Regions from separate parts of the Paeniglutamicibacter sp. ZC-3 genome, predicted to be linked through region 1. Evidence: predicted binding sites of a transcription regulator. Region 1 holds the regulator's gene; the other holds the start of a gene.
What was found. Region 1 encodes LexA, which represses DNA repair genes until DNA is damaged. Its sites were predicted from a motif close to TCGAACANNTGTTCGA; they were not measured.

Region 1 (3,772 bases):
AAGCCGTCCGGGCCAGCACGAGATGACACGCCAGGTCGTGCGCGCCATGGAAACCGGTGAACACCTGCTGGTGCAGGCAGGAACCGGAACCGGCAAGTCCATGGCCTATCTGGTTCCGGCGCTGGCGCACGCGCTGGGATCCGAAAAACCTGTGGTGATTTCCACCGCAACCCTCGCGCTGCAGGCACAGATCGTCGGGCGCGATGTGCCGCGCCTGTTGACGTCCCTGAAGGACAAGCTGCCACGCGAGATGGAAGTGGCCCTGGTCAAGGGCCGCTCCAACTACGTGTGCCAGTACAAGCTCAGCGGCGGATACCCGGACGACGACGAGGGCGCCCTGTTTTCCATGGAATCCGGCACCCCCGTTCTCGGTGGTTCCTCCGAGGGCCCCGGCTCTGCCCTGGGCCAGGAAGTGGTGCGCCTGCGGCAGTGGGCCGAACGAACCGACAGCGGTGACCGCGACGACCTGACCCCGGGGGTCAGCGACAAGGCCTGGCGCCAGGTTTCGGTCAGCGCGATGGACTGCCTGGGCGCGCAAAAGTGCCCCATGGCCGCCGAATGTTTCAGCGAACTGGCACGCGCCCGAGCGGCCGACGCCGACGTGGTGATCACCAACCACGCCATGCTGGCCGTCTCGGCCTTCGAGGGCCTGGCCGTGCTGCCGGACTTCGACACCGTCATCATTGACGAGGCCCACGAACTGCAGGACCGCGTGACCAGCTCGGTGACGCGGCCGCTGTCGGTCAACATGGTCCAGACCGCCGCTTCGGCTGCCCGCAAGCACTGCTCGGTGAGCGTGGACGCGCTGAACCAGGGCGCCAAGGCCCTGCAGCGTGCGCTGGAGGGAGTGCCCACCGGGCTCATGGCCCGCGGCCTGAACGAGGACCAGGAAGCCGCGATCAACCAGATCGCCGAAGCCGCACGCGTGGTGCTCTCCGACTCCAAGCCCGAGGCCAACGCCCCTGCGGACGGGGGACGCCAGATGGCCCGTTCCCAGGTCATGTACCTGGTGGAGCAATGCACCAAGATGCTTGAAATGACCGAGGAGCGCGAGGTGATCTGGGCCTCTCGGCCCGGCCACTTCAGCCCCGGGGAGGGCTATGTCCAACCGGACGAGTCAAGCCAGCCGACTTTGATGGTTGCACCGCTCTCGGTGGCGGGAAAGCTCAGGGAAGGGCTCTTCGACGGCCGCACCGTCATCCTCACGAGCGCAACCCTGGCCATCGGTGCAGCCTTCGAGCCCGTGGCAGGATCCCTGGGCCTCGTGGGGGACGGGGCGCCGACCTGGAACGGCGTCGACGTCGGCAGTCCCTTCGACTATCCCAAGCAGGGCATCCTCTACGTTGCCAAGCACCTGCCCAAGCCCGGGCGCCAAATGTCCCAGGAGACGCTGGCAGAGATCGAGGATCTCATCAAGGCCTCCAACGGCGGGGCGCTGGCGCTGTTTACCTCCCGCCGCGCGGCCGAGGACGCTGCGGAGATCCTGCGCGCACGCCTGGACATCCCCATCCTGTGCCAGGGCGAGTCCAGCATGAAGGCGCTGGTCGACCAGTTCTCGGCGGAGCCCGATACCTGCCTCTTTGGGACGATGACGCTGTGGCAGGGCGTCGATGTGCCGGGCAACGCCTGCCGCTTGGTCATCATCGACAAGATCCCGTTCCCGCGTCCGGATGATCCGCTCTCCTCGGCACGCAGCCGCGATGTCGCCAAGCACGGCGGAAACGGTTTCATGGCCGTGGCCGCAAGCCATGCGGCGGTGCGTCTGGCACAGGGTGCGGGCCGCCTGATCCGCTCGGTCAACGACAAGGGCGTGGTCGCGGTGCTCGACTCGCGCCTGGCCACCGAACGCTACGGAACGTTCCTGCGGGCATCCCTGCCACCGCTGTGGGCAACACCGAACAAGGCCACCGTTATTTCCGCGCTCGAAAGGCTCAGCGAGGGCTGAGTACGTTGCCTTGACGGCATCCCGGTCGCGGGAGATGTGCAGGGTGCGCAAACAACAGCGAGGGCCGATCCGATGATCGGCCCTCGCTGTGTTGCGGGATGAGTAGTGGCTGCGGACCTAGACGGAGCGCATGACCGATACGACCTTGCCCATGACGGTTGCGGCGTCACCAAGGATCGGTTCGTATCGGGAGTTCTGCGGCAAAAGCCAGGTGTGGCCATCGCGCTGGCGGAAGGTCTTCACCGTGGCTTCGTCCTCGAGCAAAGCGGCGACGATGTCGCCGTTGTTCGCCGTCGGCTGGCGTCTCACGACAACCCAGTCGCCGTCGCAGATGGCGGCATCGATCATGGAGTCGCCGCTGACCTTGAGCATGAAGAGCTCGCCATGCCCCACCAGCTGGCGCGGCAAGGCGAAAACGTCCTCGATCGCCTGGTCGGCCAGGATCGGTCCGCCGGCGGCAATGCGCCCCACCAGGGGGACCATGGCGGTGTCCGCGGAGGTTGTCAGTTCCGAGACGTTCATGCCGTTGGCTGCCCTGAGATCCGACTGGCCCTCTACCACCTCGAGCTTGGCCTCGCTCTTGAGCTGCAACGGCAGCAGGATCTCCATGGCGCGCGGGCGGCGCGGATCGCGCCTGATGTAGCCAAGTTTCTCGAGCTGGCTGAGCTGGTGGGTCACGCTCGAGAGGCTGGCAAGTCCCACGGCGTCCCCGATTTCACGCATCGACGGCGGGTAGCCGTTGCTGCTCACGGAGCGCTGGATGGTCTCCAGGACCTTCTTCTGGCGAATGGTCAGGCTCTTCGCGTCGCGTCGAGGGGTTCGTTGTTCGGTCGTCATTGTCAATGCCTCATCCCGATCGTCGCCGGTTGCCCGCGCGTGCCGCAAATTGTCGGTGTGGGTTGATGTAGTAAATACATCGCTTCACAACCGACATCCTAGTAGACAAAGTCACTGCTTTCAAAGATTTGTTCGAACAGATCTGGACACGTGTCGTCGAAAAGTGCTAGAAATAAGATACGCACTACGAACACATGTTCGAAAGATGCGTTCGAATAATCGTCACGTGTTCGACTCGGCGCCCGAGGGTCCCGGCCGACCACGTGAATTCAGAGGAAAGGCAAAGACGTGGCAAACACTGCTTTCTCGGCCCCGCTCCACCTTGTAACATCCAACGACTATCTGCCCGAATCCCAGCCAACGCTGGCACCCCTGCGGCTCACCCGTCGCGGAAAGTTCGTGTTGATCGGGCTTCCCATCTTCGTGGTGAGTGCCGCAGCACTGATGCTCCTGGGCCTGTTCCTTTCCCCGGCCAACGCATCGGCGGAAGTGCCCCTGGGCGTTGACGCGGTCAGCGTCACCGTCATCGAAGGGGACACGCTGTGGGGGATTGCCCGCGAGTTCGCTCCGCAGCTCGAGCCCCGCGATGCGGTTCAACAGATCGGCGACCTCAACAACCTCAACAGCTCGGTGCTGCACCCCGGTGCCGAACTCTTCGTTCCCACCGGAAGCTAGCCCCCGCACCGGCGCTCCCATGGGCGCCGATACAAGGCATTGCGAACCGATTATTACCCTCTGCGCCGGCGAAGATTCTTGGCCCCACCTGCCACCGCCGTAGACTTGGCCCGTGAATGAACGGCTAAATCGCCTGGCAAATCTGCCCCTGCGAGAAAATCTTCAAGGTCTCGAACCCTACGGTGCTCCCCAAATTGACGTACCGATTCAGTTGAACGTCAATGAAAACACCCACCCGCTACCCGCGGAAGTGCATCGCGCCATTGTCGAAGAAGTCTCCGCGGCCGCCGTGGGATTGAACCGTTATCCCGACCG
Region 2 (3,772 bases), on a different contig from region 1:
GCCCGGCCCGGGCGAACGAGACCTTCGGTCCACACATTGGTGGCCCGAGGCTCAACGTACCCAAAAAGAAATCCTGCTGGGCCTCTCCATCGCATGGCCTCCCGAGGCCGTGAACGCCCACATGAGGATGAGAGCATGACGCAACAAGCGCCGACCCCCACTCACGCGCAGATCAAGCGCTGGCGCCAGTACCTGGCCGACGAAATCGCCGAGGGCGCGGTCTACCGCGAACTGGCCAACAAGCGCCAGGGTGAGGAACGCGCAGTCCTGCTGGGACTGGCAGCCGCCGAAACCCGACACGAGGAACACTGGCGCTCGCTGCTGGGCGAGAACGCCGACAAGCGCACCCGGCCCTCGATCCGGCGCACCATGCTCCGCTTCCTGGCCCGGCACTTCGGCTCGGTCTTCGTCCTGGCCCTGGCCCAGCGCGCCGAGGGCAACTCCCCCTATGCCGCAGACACCGATGCCAGTCGCCAGATGGCCGCCGACGAACTCGTCCACGAGGAGGTCGTGCGCGGCCTGGCCACCCGCGGCCGCAACCGGCTTTCAGGCAACTTCCGGGCGGCGGTCTTCGGAGCCAACGACGGCCTGGTGTCCAACCTGGCCTTGGTCATGGGCATCGGCGCCACGGGCGTGGCAACCTCCTTCGTGCTCTTCTCCGGCATTGCCGGGCTGCTGGCCGGGGCCCTGTCGATGGCCGCGGGCGAATACGTCTCGGTGCGTTCCCAGCGCGAGCTGCTCTCGGCTTCCAAGCCCACGGAGGTGACCCTGGCCGCGGCGCCGGACCTCGATCTGGATGCCAACGAGCTGGTTTTGGTCTACAAGGCCCGAGGCATGAGCGACGAGGACGCAGCACACCGGGCCGCCGAACGCATGGGCATCTACTCCTGCGACTGCAACCCCTCCACGTCGCTCCGGTCCGAGCTCACGGTTGCCGCCGATAGCCGGGAACACGAGGAAATCGGCTCCGCCATGGGTGCGGCTTCCGCGTCCTTCTGCTTCTTTGCCTCCGGGGCAGTCATCCCGATCCTTCCGTTCATTTTCGGCATGGAAGGCACCCCCGCGATCCTGCTCTCCGCCGTGCTGGTGGGCATCGCCCTGCTGGCGACCGGGGGCGTGGTCGGATTGCTTTCCGGCGCTTCCCCGGCCAAGCGCGGACTGCGGCAGCTGGCCATCGGCTTGGGCGCCGCCGCGGTCACCTACGTCCTCGGACTGCTCTTCGGCAGCTCCGTGGCTTAGCGGCACCACTGCAGGGACACCGGCACGTGCCGCCACTTTCATGGATCGGGGATCCGGCGGCACTCTTTCCTCGCTGTGCCCGAACGGGATGGCACTCGCCGGGAACGCAGTCGCCCACGATCCTTACTAGAACACATTTTCTAATATTCATGAAAATATCTTCCAATTGTCGGTGACTGGTTCTAAAATTGAAGTATGGCAACGACGTCATCGAGCGGTACCCCTTCTGACGGCACCACCGGTGGTGCCGTCAGGGACCTGGGCTACGATGCGCTATTGCACGACGGGGCGGACATGGACGCACTGGTTGCCGAACACTTGGCCCGCACCGGCACCGACGGGATCCTGTCCCTGGCCGCCGCGGTGAACGGAGCCCCGGTACTGACAGGAACCCATGAGGCGGTGACCGCCGTCGGCGCACTGGAAACCTTGAAATGCGCCGCCACGGCGAAGCAGGCCGACCACAGCGTCGCCTACCAGGATTCCTTGGTCGCCGATCGACAGCGCGCCGGGGTCAGGGAGAAAAACCCCGCATGGGGCTCAAGCGGGGACGTAGCCCTGATGCTGCATTTGTCCCCGAAAAGCGGAACCAAACGCACGAACGACTTCCGGATACTTGCCGAAGACCTGCCACACTGCCACCAGGGGCTGCGCCGCGGCATCATGACTTGGGACCAGGCGCACGTGGTAATCAGCGGCACCCGGAGCCTCAAGATCGAAAACCGGAGAATGATCGACGAGCTGCTGTGGGAGGACACCCACACCTGCTTCGAGGCCGGAACTGCGTCGCTGCGTGAGCTGGTCAACTACTGGGCCCTCGTCCTTGAACCTGAAACCGCCGAACAAGAGGAAGAAGACGCCACCGAGAAGCGGTATGTCAGCGGCTACCAAGTGAACGAAAACACCGTGCGGATCGTCGGTGACTTCCCGCTGGACCAGGGCGTTCCCATCCTGCAGGTCCTCAACCGCGAAATGGAACGCCCCCGGGAGCCCGGGGACGACCGCACCAACGCCCAGGTCGCGGCAGACACCGTCTTCGAGGCGATCACCGACACCAAGGCCACCGGCTCCAGGCCGGTGGAGCTGTTGCTGATGATGGACCCGGAAAGCCTCACCGGTGCCAGTGATGAACCGGCACTGATCCCGGGCCACGGATACATCAGCGCCACCAGGGCCCGGTCACTGGTGGCCGGCGACCCAGAGCACCCACTGAACACCTGGTACCGGCGCCTCTATGCAGCCCCGGACACCGGCAAATTGGTCGCGATGGATTCGGCCGCCCGCAGCTTCGCCGGAAACCTCAAGCGCTTCATCACCCTCCGCGACCAACGCTGCCGCACCCCTCACTGCAACGGCCGCATCGAGGAACTCGACCACGTCGTGCAGGTTCGCCGCAACGGGAAGACCACCGAGATCAATGGTTCTGGCCGCTGTCGAACATGCAACCGGACCAAGGAAGCGCCCGGATGGCACGAGGAGCCTCTGCCCGGACGAGGCCGCCATTCCTTCAAAATCACCACCCCGAGCGGCCACAGCTACACCTCCACGGCCCCGCCACCGCGGCCCGGCACCGGCAGTCGCCGGCCACCCCAGCGGATTTAGCCGCCCGCCGCCACGGGCGGGAAATCCACACCCAACGCCACCGGGGATGCAGCCACGCATCCCCGGCACACCCATGAGGCCAGGGCTGCCCGAGTCCAAGAATCAGTCGGCGAGCGCGGTGCGGGCCAGGTCTGCGGCACCCACCAGTCCGGCATCCGGGCCTAGCTCCGCACGGGCTACCTGTGCAAAGGGCCGGTATCCGCGCCCGCTGAGATTTTCGCGATAAGTCGCCTCTGCGGTTTCCACCAGCAACGGAACCGCGGCGCCCAGCCCGCCACCAATGACGAAGATTCCCGGGTCCAATACGGCGGCCAGGTTCGCTATCCCCCGGCCCAGCCATTGGCCTGCCTCGATGAGCAATTCGCGGCATGCCGGATCCCCGGCGGCGGCAAGCGACGTGACAATTTCCCCTGTCACCAGGTGGGGATCGTTCCCGACGGCTTCGCGCAGCGCATGGGCCACCGGCGAATGGACCGCCATGAGGCTGCGCCCCTCGCGGGCCAGCGCATTGCCCGACGCGTATTGTTCCCAGCATCCCCGGTTCCCGCAGGCGCAACGTTGACCGCCAGGCACAATCGTTTGGTGCCCGAATTCGGCAGCCACCCCGAACCTGCCGCGCTGCAGCTTCCCGTCAATGACGATCGACCCACCGATTCCTGTGCCGAGGGTCAGACACACCACATGGTCCTGCCCGCGGGCGGCACCAAAACGGTACTCGGCCCAGCCGGCGGCGTCCGCATCATTGCTCAGCAGCACTTGCCTTCCGGTGGCAGCCTCGAGCTTCGCGCGCAACGGCTCGCTGCGCCAGGCCAGGTGTGGGGAGAACAGCACGGTGTCGCCGGCCGGATCCATCCAACCTGCCGCCCCCACGCCCACCGCGGCCTGAGGGTGCCCCGCGCCAAGCTCTGCGACCAGGGAAGCCACGGTGTCC

Region 2: a site for LexA is predicted at 1,367-1,382, ahead of OIU93_RS02630 (DUF222 domain-containing protein). Genes of this name have one in related genera too.

Annotation. Positions count from the first base shown of each region.
Region 1 covers NZ_JAOYTG010000010.1:56,308-60,079, reverse strand. The annotation lists gene OIU93_RS11930 (ATP-dependent DNA helicase) at 1-1,945, shown strand, start outside; gene lexA (transcriptional repressor LexA) at 2,063-2,782, opposite strand; gene OIU93_RS11920 (LysM peptidoglycan-binding domain-containing protein) at 3,071-3,457, shown strand; gene OIU93_RS11915 (histidinol-phosphate transaminase) at 3,570-3,772, shown strand, end outside.
Region 2 covers NZ_JAOYTG010000001.1:585,815-589,586, forward strand. The annotation lists gene OIU93_RS02625 (VIT1/CCC1 transporter family protein) at 136-1,239, shown strand; gene OIU93_RS02630 (DUF222 domain-containing protein) at 1,435-2,841, shown strand; gene OIU93_RS02635 (ROK family protein) at 2,944-3,772, opposite strand, start outside.